Regions from separate parts of the Stutzerimonas sp. KH-1 genome, predicted to be linked through region 1. Evidence: predicted binding sites of a transcription regulator. Region 1 holds the regulator's gene; the other holds the start of a gene.
The links. Region 1 encodes sigma-54, which starts transcription at its own class of promoters, with help from an activator protein. Its sites were predicted from a motif close to ANTGGCATNNANNTTGCTNT; they were not measured.

Region 1 (5,457 bases):
GTAGGTTGTGATATCGAGACGCGTGGCAATGTGCGCACCGGCTCGGTGCTGATCGAGCGGATGACGGTGGCGGGCAAGTAGCCTCGCCCAGCCGGCGTGGTCATCATCCGCGCCGGCCGCTCGAGGCCTTATTCGCCTTCTTCGAAATAATCGTCAATCAGTGCGACCAGGGCTGCCAGGGCTTCGTGCTCCTGCTCGCCTTCGGTGTGCAGGTGCAGAGTCGAGCCCTTGCTGGCGGCAAGCATCATGACCGCCATGATGCTCTTGCCGTCCACCAGCGTGGCCGGGCAGCGGCCGACACGGACGGCACACGGATAGCGGTTGGCAACGCCGACGAACTTGGCCGCCGCGCGCGCATGCAGACCGAGCTTGTTGATGATGGTGACTTCGCGGGCAGGCATGGGGCAGGTATTCCTAGGCGAGGTCCCGGTGACGGACCTGCAGATTCTTCAGCGGCTCCCTGAGCGCTTGGCCCAGGCGCTCAGCCAGATAAACCGAGCGATGATGGCCGCCGGTACAGCCGATGGCGATGGTTACGTATGCGCGGTTGCTGGCGGCGAAGCGGGGCAGCCATTTGCTCAGGTAGGCATGGATGTCCTGAAACATCTCCTCTACGTCGGGCTGGGCGGTCAGATAGTCGATGACCGGTTGATCGAGCCCGGAGAAGTCGCGCAGCTCGGCTTTCCAGTAGGGGTTGGGCAGGCAGCGCACATCGAACACCAGGTCGGCGTCGACCGGCATGCCGCGCTTGAAACCGAACGACTCGATGAGGAATGCGGTGCCGGGTTCGGGTCTGTTCAGCAGGCGCAGCTTCAGGACGTCGCGCAGCTGATAGAGATTCAGGTGCGTGGTGTCGATCTTCAGGTCGGCATGGTCGATGATGGCTGCCAATAGCAGCTCCTCGTCGCGGATAGCCTCGGCGAGGGAGCGGTTCTCGTTGGTCAGCGGATGACGTCGGCGGGTTTCCGAGAACCGCTTGAGCAGGGTTTCGTCGTCCGCGTCCAGATACAGCACGTCGCACTGGATATGCCTGGCGCGAACCTCTTCGAGCAGCTCCGGAAAACGCTTCAGTTGACTGGGCAGGTTGCGCGCATCGATGGAAACGGCGACCTGCGGATGCAGCAGCTCGGTGTGCAGCAGCGCGCGCTCGGCAAGCTCGGGAAGCAGGCCCGCCGGCAGGTTGTCGATGCAGTAGAAACCGTTGTCTTCGAGCACGTTCAGCGCGGTGCTCTTGCCCGAGCCCGAACGGCCACTGACGATGATCAGCCGCATCTGGCCCCCACTCCGCTAGGCGCCATTCTGGACGTCGACGACGACCTGATAGAGGCTCTCATTGGTCGGCGCCTGGCGCAGTCGCTGGCGCACCTCTTCACGGTCAAGCATGCTGGCGATCTGGCGCAGCAGCTCGAGGTGCTCGTCGGTGGCCGCTTCCGGTACCAGCAAGACGAACAGCAGGTCTACCGGCGCGCCGTCGATGGCGTCGAAGTCCACCGGCGTTTCGAGCCGCAGCACGGCACTCAGCGGGGCGTTACAGCCGACCATGCGGCAGTGAGGGATGGCGATGCCGTTGCCAAATCCGGTCGATCCCAGCTTCTCGCGGGCAATCAGGCTTTCGAATATGGTCTGGGAGTCGAGGTCTGTGAGGTCCTGGGCGATGACCTTGGCGATCTGTTCCAGGACGCGTTTCTTGCTACCGCCCGGGACGTTCACCAGGGAACGTCCGGGGGTCAGGATGTTTTCGAGTCGGATCATGTCTGGGAGTCAGCGGGAGATGGCGCCCTGGGTATGGTCGAGCTGCTTTTCCTTGTGCTTGATCAGCTGGCGATCGAGCTTGTCGACCAGCAGGTCGACGGCAGCATACATGTCTTCGTGTTCCGAGTTGGCGACCACTTCGCGGCCAGCGACATGCAGCGTCGCTTCGGCTTTCTGCTTGAGCTTCTCGACCTGCAGGATCACCTGGACGCTGATGATGCGGTCGAAATGACGGGCAAGCCGATCGAACTTCTCCTCGATGTAGTCACGCAGGGCATTGGTTACTTCCAGATGAACACCGCTGATATTGACTTGCATACTGCTATCTCCTTTGCCTTGTGCGAAGAGCAGGTCCGAAGCCCTGCCGCCGGGACGTTTCGGCCTTGGCCGATCACAGTAATCGTTTGCGCTCGCTGGATGGCGCGATACCGAGCGACTCCCGGTATTTGGCGACTGTGCGGCGGGCTACCTGAATGCCCTGCGCTTCCAGTAAACCAGCGATCTTGCTGTCGCTCAACGGCTTTTTCTGGTTTTCCGCCGCCACCAGCTTCTTGATGATCGCGCGGATCGCGGTGGACGAGCATTCCCCGCCTTCTGCCGTGCTGACGTGGCTGGAGAAGAAGTACTTGAGTTCGTAGATGCCGCGCGGTGTGTGCATGTATTTCTGGGTCGTCACGCGCGAAATGGTCGACTCGTGCATGCCCACCGCTTCGGCGATGTCGTGCAGCACCAGCGGTTTCATGGCCTCGTCACCATGCTCGAGAAATGCACGCTGGTGCTCGACGATCTGCGTGGCGACCTTCATCAGCGTTTCATTGCGGCTGAGCAGGCTCTTGATGAACCAGCGTGCTTCCTGCAGCTGGTTGCGCATGAAGGTGTTGTCGGCACTGGAATCGGCACGTTTGACGAAGCTGGCGTACTGCGCATTGACGCGCAGGCGTGGCATGGCGTCCTGGTTCAGCTCTACCAGCCAACGGTCGTTGTGCTTGCGGACGATCACGTCAGGCACCACATATTCCGGCTCGCTCGCTTCGATCTGAGAACCCGGGCGCGGGTTGAGCGTCTGGATCAGCTCGATCACCTGGCGTAGCTCGTCCTCCTTGAGCTTCATCCGGCGCATCAGCAGGTTGTAGTCGCGGCTGCCGAGGACATCCAGGTAATCGCTGGCCAAACGCTGCGCTTCGCTCAACCAGGGGGTGCGCTCGGGCAGCTGACGCAGTTGCAGCAGCAGGCATTCGCGCAGATCGCGCGCGCCGATCCCGGCGGGTTCGAACTGCTGGATGCGGTGCAGCACGACTTCGACTTCGTCGAGTTCGATCTCCAGTTCTGGGTCGAACGAGTCGGTGATTTCCTCGAGCGACTCTTCGAGATAGCCCTGATCGTTGATGCAGTCGATCAGCGTGGTGGCGATCAGTCGATCGGTATCGCTCATCGGCGCGAGATTGAGTTGCCAGAGCAGGTGGCTCTGCAGGCTGACGCCAGATGACGTGCGGCTGGTGAAGTCCCACTCGTCATCATCGTTGCTGGGCAGGCTGCTGGCGCTGGTCTGGTAGATGTCCTCCCAGGCGGTGTCGACCGGCAGCTCGCTGGGAATGCGTTCACCCCAGTCAGCGTCATCGAGGCTTTCGCTGCCGTGCGATGGCTCGTCGTAGGTGCTGTCCTGTGTGGCGCTTTTCTCGCTGGTGGCCTCAGCTGGGCGGTCAGCAGCTTCGGCCATCGGGTCGGAGCTGTCGAAGTCGTCGCCGTCTTCCTCGCGCTCGAGCATGGGATTCGAATCCAGCGCTTCCTGGATCTCCTGTTGCAGATCGAGGGTGGATAGCTGGAGGAGGCGTATGGCCTGTTGCAGCTGCGGTGTCATCGTCAGCTGCTGGCCCATCTTCAGGACTAGCGATGGTTTCATGGCAGAGGACTTCAAACCTTTTATGCCGGCGCAACCGCGCCCGTTCCGACATGTGGCGCGCCAGGCGCCAACAGAAAGCAAATTATATGCCTGCCGAGGAAGCCTTTGCCTAGGGCCGATTTGCCGAGCTGCGCAAAAAAAACGGCTCTACAGACGGAATTCGTGGCCCAGATAGACTTCCTTGACCAGTTGGTTGCTCAGGATTGTTTGGGCGTCGCCCTCGGCGATCAGCTGGCCATCGTTGACGATGTAGGCGGTTTCGCAGATGTCCAGGGTTTCACGGACATTGTGGTCGGTGATCAGTACGCCGATGCCCTTGGCCTTGAGGTGGTGGATGATCTGTTTGATGTCGCCCACCGATATCGGATCGACGCCAGCGAAGGGTTCGTCGAGGAGGATGAATTTGGGCGCAGTAGCCAGCGCACGGGCGATCTCCACGCGGCGACGCTCGCCGCCGGACAGGCTCATGCCGAGGCTGTTGCGGATATGGTTGATGTGGAACTCCTGCAGCAGGCCTTCCAGCGCCTGCTGGCGGCCGCTACGGTCCAGATCCTTGCGGGTCTCGAGAATCGCCATGATGTTGTCGGCGACCGAGAGCTTGCGGAAGATCGAGGCCTCCTGCGGCAGATAGCCGATCCCGGCGCGCGCGCGACCGTGCATCGGCAGATGGGTCACGTCGTTCTGATCGATCAGTACTCGACCCTGGTCGGCATTCACCAGGCCGACGATCATGTAGAAGCAGGTGGTCTTGCCAGCCCCGTTGGGGCCGAGCAGGCCGACGATCTGCCCACTTTCGATGGACAGGCTGACATCACGGACGACCTGGCGGCTCTTGTAGCTCTTGGCCAGATGCTGGGCTTTGAGGACGGCCATTACTCCGCCTGCTCCGCTGCCTGCCCGTTCTTGCGCGGCTGGATGACCATGTCCACACGTGGGCGCGGCGTGGTCACATCGGCGTTGGTGGCGCGGCCAGCATTGACGATCTGGCGACGGGTGTCATAGACGATCTTCTCGCCTTCGAAGGTGTTGCCTTCCTGAACGACCTTGGCCTGATCGATGAGCACGATCCGCTCGTTGGCGGCGAAGTACTGGATGGTCAGGCCGTAGGCTTTGACGATTTCCTTGTCCGCCGCAGGCTTCTGCTCGTAGTAGGCCGGTTTGCCGATGGAGGTGAAGACTTCGACGTCGCCGTTCTCGTCCTGAGTGATGGTCACCGTGTCGCCGGTGATCTTCATCGTGCCCTGGGTGATGACCACGTCGCCGCGGTAGACCGCCACGCCCTGTCGGTCGTCCAGCTCGGCGGTGTCGGCTTGAACGCGGATTGGCTGTTCACGGTCCTCGGGAAGCGCCCACGCGCTGGCGCCTAGCCAGAATGCGCTCAAACCGAGCAGGAGGGGGAGAGTCTTAACGCAGCTCATGCTGGCCTCTTACGTTGGACAGCAGGAGCATCCTGCCGTCATCCATGTACGCTTTCATGCCGGTTGCCGTGGTCACGCCATTGGCGGCCTCGATTCTAACGGCTTGCTTTGTCTCGGCATAATCCTTCTCCGGCCACACCGTCAGGCGGCTGGTGGTAAGGATCGTCGGGCGGCCCTTGGCATCGGTGCGCTCGACCTTGACCTGATCGATCAGCAGCACTTCGTCGCCTTCGGCCGATACTTCGCCGCGCTCACTACGCACGTGCCACGGCAGTTCGGTGCCGCGATAGGACAGCAGATCCGGCTTGGTCAGCAGACTGATGTCGCTCGCCTTGATGTGCTCGAGCTTGTCTGCGGTCAGTTCGTAGTTACGCTTGCCGTCGGGCT
Region 2 (5,457 bases), 1.9 Mb from region 1:
GGTTGGCGGCACTACCGGTGGAGCCTGTTTCTTAGCCATGCCAAATATCCGTCATCAACAGCGTTTCGACCCGATTGTGCGAAGTTAGGAGCAACAGCTGTGCCAACGTGCCGACGCCAGCGCGCTAGGGTATGTCGTTCGCCATTAGCGAAAAGGTATCAGGAAAAGGCTGCAGTCACGGCGACCGCAACGGGCCGCGACGGCTATCCAGACAGACGGCGGAAAACCGGCGCACCCCGATGCTGGACGCGCCGGAGTGGAGGCAACAAGACTCAGGCGTAGTAGTCGACCAGGCCGCGATCGCCACCGGTGCGGGTACTCGAAATCTCGCTGATACCGCTCTGCTGATCGTCCTCGATAGCCATATCGGACGCACCGGAGGAGCCGCCCCTCGACGAACCGCCGTCCGCCCCGCCCTGCCAGCCGCGCGCCAGCGACTGATCGGAGACATTGACGTCCATCAGGCTCATACCCTGCTGGTTGAACATTTCGCGCAAACGCTGCATCTGTCCTTCAAGCGCGTCACGTACGCCAGCGTGAGGACTGAGGAAAGTGACCTGCGCCTGGTCCTTGGTCATTTCGATACGCACTTCCATGCGTCCAAGTTCCGCGGGGTCGAGCTGAATCTCAGCCGATTTCAGGTTCTGGCTGGACATCCACATCACCCGATCCACCACGGCCTCGCTCCAGCCGGATTGCTGCACCTGGACCGGCTGTCCCGGCACCAGCGCCGGTCGCTGGGCCTGCTGAATCTGCTGCGCGATCGCCTGGCTCAACGGATTGACCCGGGCGGCGGCAGACTCGCCAAGGCTCGAGGCCCGACTCTCCTTGGGCGCATCAATCGTTTCCAGCAGCTCCTCGGCTGTCAGTTTCAGCTCTGTCTCCGCATCTTCGAGCGACTCGCTGCCAGCCAGCAACGCATTGGCGAAGCCATCATCGTTGTCGGCCTTGAGCTGTGCCTGGGCCAGCGGATCGTGCAGTTGCGCGGCCGCTTTCTGCATCCCCACCGGCTCATCGCTCACCAAGCCCGTGCTGGTCATGGACGGCTCGGCGAGCTCGCCGTCATCACTGACCAGCCCCTGCACGGCCGGCAATCCGGAGAGCAGGGTCTCTGGCTGAACTTCGCCGATTGGCTGAATCTCGCTCGGCGCGACGGACTGGCCGCCAAGGCCCAGCATCAGCAGCGGATCCAGTTCGGCCTCCGGCACCTCGTCCGATTCGCTTGCGGCAGGCAAGGCATTGCCGCTTTCGGCAACCGCCGGCTTTTCGTCACCGCTCGCCTCTGCCGCTTTTGCCTCGCCTTTTTCATCGACAGGTTTGTCGCGAGACGAATCGCCACGTTCGGCGCGCTCGGTCGGCCGGGTCTGGCGCTCCCGTGCGTAGACGTCGGAAAAGCTCGCTGCGCCGCCGTCGCGGCTCTCGCGCGGCGTGTCCGGCGCTTTTGCCGAAGCCTTGGGACGCACATCGACGGTGGGGGTCTTGAGCAGCAGGTCGGGGGTAACAGCCATGGAATGAGTCCGCCACGAATGATCGTGAGCGTGACAGAGCAATTTCTGGGCCAGGACGTGAGGGAGGCGCCCAGAGCGCGACCAGGGTCCACCGGCAGCGCGACTTACGCTACCGCGCGGACTGAGAGTCCTCCGACCGCCACTTGACCGAACAGCGCCAGAAAGTCGTCTGCTCAGCCGTAACGCTGTCGCTCAGCGCGGAACAGGATGCCGATGATGGCGAACTCGCGCTCGATGGACGCTAGCAGCGCCGGCGCATCCTCCAGCCGCTCATTGCGGGCGGCACTCTCCAATTGCTGGCAAAGCTCGGCGAGCAAAGTCGCGCCCATGTTGCTGCAGCTGCCCTTGAAGCTATGCGCGGCACGCCGCAGTGACTCGCTCTGATCCGAATGCAGCGCCTGGCGAAGCAGCCGGACGCGCTCCTCGGAATCGGTCAGGAAGGTATCCAGCAGCGCCGGGTACTCACCCTCCATCACGTCCTGCAGCGTGGCGAGCACGGCACTATCGAGATGAGTGTTGGTCACCGGGACACTCCTGATTCAAAGGGCCGGATTATGCCTCAGGCGGCCAGCTGAACTCTACGCTCAGACCTCGCCCGTCCGGCCGCCACTCGAACCCATCGCTCAGCTCGCGCACCAGGTGCAAGCCGCGCCCACTGAACTGGTCTCGGCCGAGCCCGAGCCGCAATGCCCGGGCCACATCGAACCCGCTGCCGCTGTCGCTGATAGCGACCCGCAATCGTCCGCCCTGCGGCCCGGTCTTGATGCTCAGCTCGAGGTGCACATGGCCCTCGGCAAGCGTCTGCAAACGCTGCTGACGCAACTCGTAGTAGCGCTTGAAGCCGTCCCCATCGCACTTGAGGGTCGAATCGAGCCCCAGCACGCCGTGCTCCAGCGCATTGGAATAGAGTTCGCCAAGCACTGTATAGATCTGACCGGCTCGCGGACGCAGCTGGTTGACCTGCAAGAGAACCTGCAGCACGGAGGGCAGCGGATTGCCGCCACGCAGGCTGTCGGCGCGCAGTTCGATCCGAAACGACCAGTCCATTGGACGTACACGACTTGCCGAAACCGGCGCCGCCAGCGGCATCGGCACCGCCTCGTCGCTGACCACGACCTCGACCAGGCTCAAATCGTCGTGGGGCTGGCCATGAAAGTCGAGCAGCGCCTGCTCGATCTCGTCGAACAACCGCGACGGATCGCGGTTGGCAGCCAGGGCGGCCAGCAGACGCTGCTCACCGAACAGCTCGTCGTCGGCATTGCGGCTCTCCACGACCCCATCGGAAAGCAGCAGAAGCCGATCGCCCGGCGCCACAGGATAGTGTTCGAACTTGTCATCCAGCTTCGCAGCCGAGACGACGCCCAGCGGTAGATGCCGTGACACCAGCGGGGTCTGCCGACCATCCGCCGAAATCAGGTAGCCATCAGGAAGACCGCCGTTCCACACGCGTAAACGCCCCTGCTTGGGGTCGATGTCCAGCAGCGTTGCGCAGCAGAACATCTCCACCGGCAGGATCTGTTTGAGCTTGGCATTCATCTCGCGAAGGATGTCGTTGCTCGAATGGCCCTTGGCGGTCATGCCATAGAAGGTTTCCGCCAGCGGCATGGCGCCGATCGCCGCTGGCAGTCCATGGCCGGTGAAATCACCGAGCAGAACGAACATCTGGCCTGCCGGCGCCTGCGCGGCCAGCAGCAGATCGCCGTTGAACAGCGCCTGGGGTGATTGTCGGTAACGGATGTTAGGCGCGCTGAGACAGCCAGCATGGGCAACCTTGTCGAAGATTGCCTTGGCCGCGCGATGCTCGTCGAGCAGCTGCTGGTTGCGCCGGACGATCAGATCGCGCTGCTCAAGCACTGTCGCCTGCAGACGGCGCAGGCGATGCATGGCCTGGATCTTCGCTTCGAGAATGATCGGGTTGTAGGGCTTGGCGATAAAGTCGTCACCCCCTGCCTCAAGGCAACTGACCAGCGCCTGATGCTCGGTCAGCGAAGTCAGGAAGATGATCGGCACCAGCTCATCGCCGGCCAACTGCTTGATGCGCCGGGCCGCCTCGAAGCCATCCATCACCGGCATCAGCGCGTCCATGAGCACCAGCTGCGGTTTCTCCCGCTCGAACAGCTGTACCGCTTCAAGACCATCGGCGGCGGTGAGCACGCGATGCCCCTGCTTGGCGACGATGGTCGAAAGCAGCATCCGATCGACCGGGCTGTCCTCGGCGATCAGGATCGACAGCCCCATGGGCATGTCAGGCAATCACGAACAGCTGTTCGAAGTTGGATACCGAAAGGATCTTGCGAACGTCGGGGCTGCAGTTGAGCAGGCGAATGTCGGCTTCGTCGCCCCCGGCATGGTCACGCAGCAGCAGCAGCATGCCTAGCGCCGAACTGTCCATGTAGGTCGTGCCCTGTAGGTTCACCACGTAGCGCTGCGGATGGACGTCCTGACGCTGATAAGCATCGCGGAAGGCCTGATGCGCATTGAAGTCGAAGCGTCCACTGATGGAAATGGTCAGCTCCTGGCCATCCGCCGAAGGCTGCGAAGTGATGGTCATGTGGCACTCCTGATCCGGTACGTCGTGAAGCTCGCTTGCGAGCGGTAGCCGCTAAGGCGAAATGAAACAGCCGTGTACCGGCTGAAAACGACGAACCACCATCAGGACCTCGCCTGGCAAGGCCGCAGGCCCGACCGGGGTCGCCGCGCTGAAACACCGCCAAGATTTAACATTCACGCCGCGGTACGGCAAGCGTGAATCCGGCCGGTTCGGGTCAATGCTCACGCCCTCTTCCGGCCAGCCGCTGGGCAAACTCGTCGAGCAACTTCTGCTCACGCTTGTCGGCAGCGATACGGGCCTCGCGCTGATAGCTCTCGACCAGCTTGCTCAGCCCCTCGACACGCGCATGGCGCTGCTGCCACTGCTCACGCAGCTTGCGCAGATTGTCGCGGTACCAGTTGACGCTACGCTGTTGCTGAGCGATGGCCGATTCGAGCTGGGACAGAAAGCGCTGGTAGTTCATCAGCCACTGGCCGGAAACGCCCTGGCTGCCCTGCTGCATCCATTGCTCCTGGTAGTCCCTGAAGTACTGCTCCAGCTCTCCCAACTTGGCTTCGGCCTGATTCAGTTGCGTCTGGCCCTGCCCGAGCAGGCGCGCGGCATCCTGCTCGGCCTTCTCGGCCATCTCGATCACCGGCGCCAGGCGTGCCGCTCGGCTGGCCGCCATCGATTAGCCGCCTTGCCGCGCGGCGAAGACCGCTGCAAGATGTGCCGAGCTGCGCGCCAGGTCCTCGCTTTCGTCAAGTCCCTGGCGCAGGTAGCTGACCATCTCGGCCTGCCGCGCGATAGCCATATCCGTTTCTGGATCGCCGCCCGGCACATAGGCGCCGACACTAATCAGGTCGCGACTCTGCTGATAACGAGACCAGAGCTGCTTGAAGCGTTGCGAGGCGCGAACGTGCTCGGCGCCCACCACCTGTGGCATTACGCGGCTGATGGAAGCCTCGATGTCGATAGCCGGATAGTGGCCTTCCTCGGCCAGGCGGCGCGACAACACGATGTGCCCATCGAGCACACCGCGAGCAGCATCAGCGATCGGATCCTGTTGGTCATCGCCTTCGGACAGCACCGTGTAGAACGCCGTGATCGAGCCGCCACCCTGCTCGGCATTGCCCGCGCGCTCAACCAGGCTGGGCAGCTTGGCGAACACCGATGGTGGGTAGCCCTTGGTAGCCGGCGGCTCGCCGATGGCGAGGGCGATTTCACGCTGGGCCTGGGCATAGCGGGTCAGCGAATCCATCAGCAGCAGTACGTTCTTGCCCTTGTCGCGGAAATACTCTGCGATACGCGTGCAGTACTGCGCGGCACGCAGGCGCATCAGCGGCGCTTCGTCGGCCGGCGAGGCGACCACTACCGAACGTTTGATGCTCTCTTCACCGAGGATATTCTCGATGAACT

Region 2: the regulator sigma-54 is predicted to act here: its motif matches at 1,544-1,563, upstream of ACX1DW_RS03315 (flagellar hook-length control protein FliK).

The regions. Positions count from the first base shown of each region.
Region 1 covers NZ_CM137011.1:2,532,976-2,538,432, reverse strand. Annotated here, with positions in the region: gene pmbA (metalloprotease PmbA) at 1-81, shown strand, start outside; gene ACX1DW_RS12305 (HPr family phosphocarrier protein) at 129-401, opposite strand; gene rapZ (RNase adapter RapZ) at 415-1,272, opposite strand; gene ptsN (PTS IIA-like nitrogen regulatory protein PtsN) at 1,288-1,752, opposite strand; gene hpf (ribosome hibernation-promoting factor, HPF/YfiA family) at 1,762-2,070, opposite strand; gene ACX1DW_RS12285 (RNA polymerase factor sigma-54) at 2,144-3,652, opposite strand; gene lptB (LPS export ABC transporter ATP-binding protein) at 3,800-4,525, opposite strand; gene lptA (lipopolysaccharide transport periplasmic protein LptA) at 4,525-5,070, opposite strand; gene lptC (LPS export ABC transporter periplasmic protein LptC) at 5,057-5,457, opposite strand, start outside.
Region 2 covers NZ_CM137011.1:663,768-669,224, reverse strand. Annotated here, with positions in the region: gene fliL (flagellar basal body-associated protein FliL) at 1-39, opposite strand, end outside; gene ACX1DW_RS03315 (flagellar hook-length control protein FliK) at 273-1,508, opposite strand; gene ACX1DW_RS03310 (Hpt domain-containing protein) at 1,682-2,032, opposite strand; gene ACX1DW_RS03305 (ATP-binding SpoIIE family protein phosphatase) at 2,061-3,752, opposite strand; gene ACX1DW_RS03300 (STAS domain-containing protein) at 3,754-4,059, opposite strand; gene fliJ (flagellar export protein FliJ) at 4,274-4,726, opposite strand; gene fliI (flagellar protein export ATPase FliI) at 4,730-5,457, opposite strand, start outside.